Regions from separate parts of the Comamonas sp. C11 genome, predicted to be linked through region 2. Evidence: predicted binding sites of a transcription regulator. Region 2 holds the regulator's gene; the other holds the start of a gene.
What was found. The regulator HrcA, encoded in region 2, represses chaperone genes, less so after heat shock. The targets are predictions, from matches to a motif close to TTAGCACTCNNNNNNNNNGAGTGCTAA.
Positions count from the first base shown of each region.

Region 1: rpoH (RNA polymerase sigma factor RpoH) is a predicted target of HrcA. The motif match lies at 1,457-1,483, and genes of this name have one in related genera.

Region 1 covers NZ_CP101743.1:4,790,021-4,794,445, forward strand. The annotation lists gene NOX35_RS22100 (SDR family oxidoreductase) at 1-13, opposite strand, end outside; gene NOX35_RS22105 (TetR/AcrR family transcriptional regulator) at 161-874, shown strand; partial or broken gene NOX35_RS22110 (transposase) at 990-1,357, shown strand; gene rpoH (RNA polymerase sigma factor RpoH) at 1,515-2,459, shown strand; gene NOX35_RS22120 (tripartite tricarboxylate transporter substrate binding protein) at 2,602-3,600, shown strand; gene NOX35_RS22125 (sterol desaturase family protein) at 3,850-4,425, shown strand, end outside.
Region 2 covers NZ_CP101743.1:1,074,098-1,078,522, forward strand. The annotation lists gene NOX35_RS04920 (NAD kinase) at 1-504, opposite strand, end outside; gene hrcA (heat-inducible transcriptional repressor HrcA) at 534-1,541, shown strand; tRNA gene NOX35_RS04930 (tRNA-Ile) at 1,594-1,670, shown strand; tRNA gene NOX35_RS04935 (tRNA-Arg) at 1,787-1,863, shown strand; gene NOX35_RS04940 (CHASE2 and HATPase_c domain-containing protein) at 1,917-4,262, opposite strand; gene NOX35_RS04945 (FecR domain-containing protein) at 4,379-4,425, opposite strand, start outside.

The DNA of each region.
Region 1 (4,425 bases), 2.0 Mb from region 2:
TGTACTTTTTCATTTCGACTGATCTTCAAATATCACTTGAAATTTAAATGTACCGCTGGAACTTTGAAATCTCAAGTGATATCTGAAATTATTTTGGCAAGCATTCACACGAGGTCACACAACGATCGATATCTGAATCTCATGTGATATCTTTAAAGCCATGAGCACCACGACTGCAAGAAGACGCCTGACCCGAGACGAAAGCCGGGCACAGACTCGCGAGCACCTGATCGACGCTGCACGGCACTTGTTTGTGACAAACGGGTATGGAGGCGCATCGATCCGTGACATCGCGAACAACGCTGGCTATTCCCAAGGCGCTTTTTATTCAAACTTCTCAAGCAAAGAGGATGTCTTGCTAGAGTTGCTGCGGCGGCACATGGATGCAGAAGCGATGCAACTTACTACGCTCATGGGCGACAACGCGCAGTTGCCCGAGCAAATGCTGGCCCGACTGGAGGCCTGGGCTTCTACCCTCAATCACGATGCTGACTGGTGCATGCTTTCCATAGAACTGCAATTGCATGCGAGGCGTAGCCCATCTTTCGCTACGGAGTACCAAAAGGTTTGGGACAAACACCAATCCGAGATCGGCGGCGTGATCGACCTATTGTTTAAAAAGCTTGGTCGCTCAACTCCTGCCGAGCCTCACGAACTAGCTGCTGCTTTTATGGCACTTTCACATGGGCTTGCACTGCAAAAGACCACCGACCGCCAGGAGCTGACTGGACGCTTGATCATGGTGTTTCTACGTGGATTGATCGCAAGTTCGACACTCGATGGAGCGAAGAAACGGGCATTCAGGCCGGTGCGTGGTGAACCACGCAAGCGAGTGGCCAGTTACGAGGGTGATGTGGCCGTTCAAGACACTTGACGTTCAACGACTGGTGTTGGCGATTGCTGCTGTTTAGGCACTGAGTCACGAACGGTAATCCCCCCAAAAATCCAATACGCGAAGAAGTAGAGACTCTCAAAGGAGAATCTCTACCATGAAGAAATCGCGTTTCGCCGACAGCCAGATCATTGATGCACTCTAGCAGGCAGAGGCCGCTCGGACGGACCCCGAGCTCTGCCGAGAGTTGGGTATCAGCTCGGCGACGTTTTACAAGTGGTGAACCAAGTTCGGTGGCATGGACGCCTCGCTGATGGCGCGCATGAAGGAGCAGGAGGAAGAGAACCGACGCCTGCGCAAGATGTACATCGAGGAGAAGCTCAAGGCTGAGGTCGTGGCGGAGGCTCTTGCAAAAAAGTGGTGAAGCCATCTTGCCGATGCGAGATGGCTCAACGAGCTGTGCAACAACGAGGGCTGTCGATCCGGGCAGCCTGCCAAGCCTTCAAGATCAGCCAGGCCTGCTACTAGGGTGGATTACCAACAAAGTACAAATTCAAGAAGAATCGACAGGCAGGTCACAACCTGCGCCGTCAAAAACCAACAAAAGCTGTGGGAACTTTGTCTTTAGCACTCTCTCTAACGGAGTGCTAATATGAAGATCATGGAAGAAAGGAAACCTGCAATGAAAACTGCCTCCGGCTCCATTGCTACTGCCCTGGCGCCCGCGAACCCCTGGGCGCTGGTACCTCCGCTGGGCAACCTGGATGCCTATATCTCGGCGGTCAATCGTATGCCAATGCTCACCCTTGAGGAAGAGCAGGACTACGCTCGCAAGCTCAAAGAACACAATGATCTGGACGCCGCCGGGCGTCTGGTGATGTCCCACCTGCGTCTGGTTGTCTCCATCTCGCGCCAGTACCTGGGCTATGGCCTGCCTCACGGCGACCTGATTCAGGAGGGCAATGTGGGCCTGATGAAGGCTGTCAAACGCTTCGATCCCGATCAGGGCGTGCGTCTGGTCAGCTACGCCATGCACTGGATCAAGGCGGAAATTCACGAATATATCCTGAAGAACTGGCGCATGGTCAAGGTCGCGACGACCAAGGCCCAGCGCAAGCTGTTCTTCAATCTGCGCTCGATGAAGCATGACCTGAAGTCCGATGCCGCCATGGCCGACGAAGAGCTGGCCCTGCGCGAAACCCTGACTTCGAACGAAATTGATGCGGTTGCTGCAAAGCTCAACGTCAAGCGCGAGGAAGTCATCGAGATGGAAACCCGTCTGGCCGGCGGCGATGTGCTGCTGGATCCTTCTCCCAGCGATGATGGAGAACAGGCCTTCGGCCCTATCGCCTACCTGGCTGATGCCAGTCACGAGCCTACAGCCATGCTTGAATCGCGCCAGCGCGATCATCTGGCAACCGATGGTCTGGTCATGGCCCTGGAGGGCCTGGATGACCGCAGCCGCCGCATCGTTGAAGAGCGCTGGCTCAAGGTCAATGACGACGGCTCTGGCGGCATGACGCTGCATGAGCTGGCTGCCGAATACGGTGTGAGTGCCGAGCGCATTCGCCAAATTGAGGTAGCCGCCATGAAAAAGATGAAAAAAGCGCTGGCCGAGTTTGCGTAAACGCCAACTTGCGCTTCAAGCCTTTAAAAGGCTGAAATGCTGAACCTCAAACCCGGATAATTTCCGGGTTTTTTATTTTTCGGCATTGGTGCATGCTTTCACGCACACCGATCGCCTATCAAGAATTCAAAAGAGACCTGCCATGCCTATTCGCACTTCGCGCATCTTGAAGAACCTGTCCCGCCGCAGCCTGGTTGCAGCAGGAGTCGCCATGGCGGCGACAGCAATGGCTCCGGCCGTCCTGGCAGCCGACAACTGGCCCGACAAGCCCCTGCACCTGATCGTGGGCTTCCCCGCAGGCTCCTCGCCCGACCTGACAGCCCGCGCGTTGGCCGAGCCATTGGAGAAGAAGCTGGGTCAGACCATCATCGTGGAAAACCGCGTGGGTGCTGGCGGCAATATCGCCGGCGAGTATGTGGCCAAGGCAGATGGCTACACCTTCAGCGTGATGATCAACGGCAATATGACCATTGCCAAGATGCTCAACCCTGCAGTGCGCTATGACCCCATCAAAGACCTGCAGCCCGTGAGCCTGATCGGCGTGGCTCCGCTGGTACTGGTGGCCCCTGCGTCGGCCCCACAAGGCAAGGCCTTCATGGAAGCGGCCGCCAAGGCTGGCGACAAATGGAGCTATGGCTCGCCCGGTGTCGGTACCGTGGGCCATCTGGGCATGGAACTGCTCAAGAGCCGCTCGGCCATCAAGGCCGTGCACGTGCCCTATACCGGCTATCCCCAGGTGTTCAACGGCATTCAGGGCGGCGATTTGAAGCTGTCCATGCTCCCTCCGGCACTGGCCATGGCACAGATTCAGGCCGGCAAGCTGCACGGCATCGGCGTGACCTCTGCAGCACGCAGCCCTCTGGCTCCCGGCCTTCCCAGCCTCAAAGAGCTCGGCGTCAACAACTTTGATCTGGAAATCTGGAACGCCGTCGCTGCGCCCAGGTCCATGCCCAAGGCCCATGTGGACAAGCTGGCGGCCGCCGTCAGCGAGATCGTGCGTACGCCCGAGATGCGCCAGAAGCTGTCCATGCAAGGCTGGCAAGCCGTGGGCAGCTCGCCCGAAGGCCTGAGCAACCGCATCCAGCAGGATGTGAAGGCGCTGGGCGCCATCATTCGCGAGCAGGGAATCACGGCGCAGTAAACACGCCCCCTGAGCCGCTTTGCGGCTTCCCCCGAGGGGGGACGACAGCCTCGCTGCGCGGCGGCGCTTGCTCGCTGTCACGCAGATGACGTGCGCCAGTTTTCCTCCATCCCACACGCTGACGCAACTGCGGGTATCAACGAGAGCTACTGCGGCGTCCTTTATCATGCGCCCGACAGGCATGGGTTTACGCTATGCCGTCGGGCGCATTGTTGTATCTAGGGCAGCGCCACCGCTTTTGGAGCCTTCATGGACGCTGGTACCTGGTTCACGCAGCTCAATGCCTGGCAAGTCATGGCATTGGGCCTGGTTTTTTTCGGGGGTATTTATCTGCTGGGCGGCCTGCTTATGGGCGCTCTGACGGCATCTCTTGCCCGTGCCGGTATTGGCAGGCCGCTGGATATACGTCCGCTCAAGCCCGACCAGTTGCAGCGTGAATGGCGCCAGTCCTTTCATTCCATACTGATCTTCGGCATAGGCATGATCGTTCCCTGGGGCTTTCTGCAACTGGGCTGGGCCCAGCTCTCGCCCACCGCCAGTGCCGGACGCATCGCTGTGGAGATCTTTGCGCTGCTGATCTGGAACGATGTGCACTTCTGGATCAACCACCGCCTGCTGCACACGCGCCGCCTGGTGCGCTATCACGGCGACCATCATCGCTCCGTGGTGACCACGCCCTGGTCCACCTACAGCTTTCACCCCATCGAGGCGCTGATGCTGGGCAATATCATCTTGCTGCCCATGTTGGTGCATGACTTCAATTTCTGGTCGCTGGCCTCCGTGCCGGTGTTGAGTCTGATCCTGAATCTGATCGGCCATTCCAAC
Region 2 (4,425 bases):
CTCCACCATGCCCGAGGTCGAGCCACGGTTGACCACCACATCATTCATGGCCTGGGCTTCAAAAACGCACTGGCCGTCGCGCATGACGCGAGCATTCATCAGGGTGCGTTCGTCTTCCTCGTACTCGCCCTGCAATATGGGCGTGATGGAGGCTTCGAATTCATCCAGGGCGATATCGGTGACAAACCCCAGGCGGCCCTGGTTGATGCCGACCAGCGGTGTGCCATAGCGCGCCAGATGGCGGCACACGCCCAGCATGGTGCCGTCTCCGCCCACGACCAGGCCGAGGTCGCAATGCCTGCCCAGGCCGTCCACGTCCATGCTCGGGTAATCGGGCAGGCCCGCGTAGATGGCGGACTGGGTATCCAGAATCACCTCACAACCCATGCTGCGCACATAACCGGCAATCCGTTGCAGTGCTGCGCTGGCTGCATCGGACGGAACGCCTGCTGCGGGTGTGTGGTACTTGCCGATCAGGGCAATATGGTGGAACGTGGATGTCATCTGGGAAATTACATCATTAAAATGAAATCATGCTCGACGAACGTGCCAAGTTATTGCTCAAAGCGCTGATCGAGCGTTACATCGCTGACGGTCAACCAGTCGGCTCGCGCACTCTTTCACGTGCATCCGGGCTTGAATTGTCGCCTGCCACCATACGCAATGTGATGGCCGACCTGGAAGAGATGGGTCTGATCATCAGCCCTCACACATCGGCAGGCCGCGTGCCGACAGCCAGGGGATACCGCCTGTTTGTCGACACCATGCTGACGGTGGACCGCTGCGATCTTGTAACGCCCGGCCTGATGCCTGAACAGCCGCAGAAGGTGATTGCCAATGCGGCCAATCTGCTGTCCAACCTCTCCCAGTTCGTGGGTGTGGTCATGGTGCCGCGTCGCAGCTCCGTCTTCAAGCATATCGAGTTCGTGCGCCTGTCGGAGCGGCGCTTTCTGGTCATCATCGTCTCGCCCGAAGGCGATGTGCAAAACCGCGTGATCTTCACAGATGTGGACTACGAGTCCTCGCAACTGATAGAAGCCTCGAATTTCCTCAATCACCATTACGCCGGTCTGGCAATGGAGGAGGTGCGCACGCGGCTGCAAACCGAGGTGGAGCAATTGCGGGGCCAGGTTGCCAGCCTCATGCAGGCGGCGGTGAATGTAGGCACTGAGGTCATGAGCAACCATGATCGCGAGGACGTGGTGATCGCCGGTGAGCGCAATCTGCTGTCCGTGAGCGATTTTTCCAGCGATATGGGCAATCTGCGTCGTGCTTTCGACCTGTTCGAGCAGAAAACGCAAATCCTTAGGTTGCTGGACTTCTCCAATCAGGCCGATGGCGTGCGCATCTATATCGGCGGCGAGAGCCAGACCGTACCGTTTGAAGATTTGTCTGTAGTAAGCGCTCCCTATGAGCTTGACGGCAAGGTGGTAGGCACTCTGGGGGTGATTGGCCCCACACGCATGCACTACGACAAGATGATCCAGATTGTCGATATCACGTCCAAACTGGTGAGCAATGCTCTGAGTCACAAGCGTTAGGCCCTACAATGGCGAAGTTTTTCTGGTGGCAGCCACGGCTGTTGTCAGTGTTGGGGCGTTAGCTCAGTTGGTTAGAGCAGAGGACTCATAATCCTTTGGTCGTCGGTTCAAGTCCGCCACGCCCTACCAAGCTGCATGAAAGCCTGCCGTCTGTATCGATGGCAGGCTTTTTCTTTGCCTGAGCGCGAAAAAGTTGCCGATTTCGTCCGAGAGCCGTTTTTGCACTGCTAGAATACAACCCTGTTGCGGCTGTAGCTCAGCTGGATAGAGTACTTGGCTACGAACCAAGGGGTCGTGGGTTCGATTCCTGCCAGCCGCACCACAAAACGTCAAGCCTCAGAACTGAAAAGTTCTGAGGCTTTTTCGTTTCTTGGCTCAGGCCTTGGGTATCAGCAAGGTGAAGCTGCTGCCTTGGCCCAGCTGGCTGCTTATCTGCAGACTGCCGCCATGGCGCTGTGCCACGGTACGCGTGAAGGCCAGGCCCAGGCCCACGCCATCCATGCGCTGGTGTTGCTGCAGGCGCTCGAACGGCTGGCTGAGTCTGGCCAGCGATGCTTCGTCCATGCCGGAGCCGTGATCGCGCACGGCGATGCCCCATTGGCTGTCTTGCTCGACAACAGCGACTTCCACTTGGGCACCGCCATCCCCAGTCTGTGGCTTGCCGTATTTGATGGCATTGCTCAGCAGGTTGATGACGGCGCGGTGCAGCAGACCGGGATCGCCATGTACGCAGGCTTCGGCATCCGGCAGCTGGAATACCAGTTGCATGTTCTGCTGCTGGGCAAGGGCCCAGCAATCCGAGACGGCCTGATCCGCCAGCAGACCCAGATCCAGGACTTCGTGGCGGTATTGCTGCTGCTGGGCTCTGGCCAGATGCACAAAATCGTCTGCCAGCTGAAGAGACGACTGGGCATAGCCCTCAATGCGGTCAAACAGTGCATCTTGCGACTCGATGCGCTTGCCTGTGCGCTGCATCTCCAGCAAGGTGATGATGGAGCCTATCGGGGCACGGATATCGTGGGAGATGAACTGCATGGCCTGATCGCGCTGCGCCTGTGCACTGCGCAGGTCGCTGATATCGACCAGGGTGATGAGCCAGCCTGAGGTGGGCGGTGCCTCGAAGCTCTGGCTCAGCAGCATCAGATGGCGGCCCTGGGTGTCGCGCCCTTCGCTCTGGTGTGAGAGAGTGGCTTGCTGCAATGCGCTGTGCGTGAGCAGTGGTGTGCTGCTGGCAGTGCGGCCGCCGTCGCTGCCGGCGCTGCTCACGCCGCGGAGCAGGGCGACGAGATCGTCACCTTGCTGGAGTTTGTGTCCCAGGCTTTCGATATAGCGGTGCGCGGCCGTGTTGGCAAGCAGCAGCAGCCCTTCGCGGTCGCAGACAAAAGTGGCCGAGGGCAACTGGCGCAGGCTTTCGCTGACGAAGTGATGCAATGCGCGCAGCTGGCGCGAGGCATGCTCCACAGCGCCGATCCGCTGATCGAGTGCATCGCTCTTGAGCGAGGGCGTGGGCAGGCCCTGGCCTTGCAGGTCGCGCAGCTCCAGCGCCAGAAAGCGTGTGGCGGCGCGCAGACGCAGCCAGCTCCAGAGCGGGTAGGCAAGCGACAGGCTCAGCAGTGCCGCAGCGGGGGCTGTCTGCACATGACCCCAACGCGGCGCCAAACCGGCTATCGACAGACTGAGCAAGGCCAGCAGAATGCTGGAAATCAGCCCGCCAGAAGGGCCGAGCCAGGCCAGGGCCAGCAGGCCCAGCAGCACGGGCAGCACATTGAGGCTGCGGTTGAGTGTGGCAGTGGCTGGCTCCAGATGTGTGTCCTGAAGGATGCCGTTGAGCACATGGCCCAGCATTTCCACATTCGAGATCAGGCGCGCATCAAAGCCGATGGGGGCTGTGAATTTTTCGCCAAGACCAGCGGCAGTGGCTCCAATCAGCACGTATTTGCCGCGAAAAGCGACTGCAGGGATATCGCCGCGCAGGATGTCGATATAGGAGTAGGTGGTGAACGGCGAGCCCAGGCTGTTCTGGCGGTCCCGCGAAGCCCGGGCAAAAGCGATGAACTGGGGCTGCAACCTTTGCCAGGAGTTGGCTGCAACCGGGTTTGCTGGAGTCGAAACAGATGGTTGGCAGGGGTGGGTGGTCTGGCCCACGCAGTGCAGGCTCAGCGCCATGTGCCACCAGAGCTGGCCGGCCTTGCCTTCCTGCGCATAAAAGCGTCGCACCACACCGTCGGCATCCACAGGCATCTGGGTGTGCCCCAGAGCAGCAGCCTCGCTGGCAAGGCTTTGTAAAGGGGCGGTGGCAGCGCTTTGCGCGGCGCGCGTGACGGGCAGCACTACATTGCCGCTTTTTTGCAGTGCTCGTTGCAGCAGCAGATCGTCGCCGGGGTAGTCCCAGTCTTCCTCGCTGAAGACCACGTCCATGCCGATGGCGCGGGGCTGCCCTTGAGTGATGCGCTCCAGCACGGCGGCGTGCAGTGCACGCCGCCAGGGCCAGCGGCCTATGCTGCCGATGCTGTCATCGTCGATGGCCACGATGACAACATCGGGCGAGGCAGGGCGCTGGTGCAGCCAGGCCGAGGTGTCCTGAATAAGGCCGTTGAGACGTGCCAGCTGCCCCGGGCCGCTGAGCCACCAGGTCATGCCGAGCAGGAAAGCGCTGAGCAGCAGCCAGCTCAGGCGCAGGTCCTGCAAGCGGTTTTTACGCAGGTTGGGAGCTTCAGCCATGTGGGTGATTCGGTGAGAAGCTCATAAAACAGTAGCTTCCAGCGCTTGCCACATAAGCGATCAAGATATGAATCCTATGAAGCTTCATGGAATTCAGGCGCTGGCAGCTATGGTTTTTACTGGCGCATCAGGCGTGAACCGTCGCCGGAAGTCAGCGCCTGCC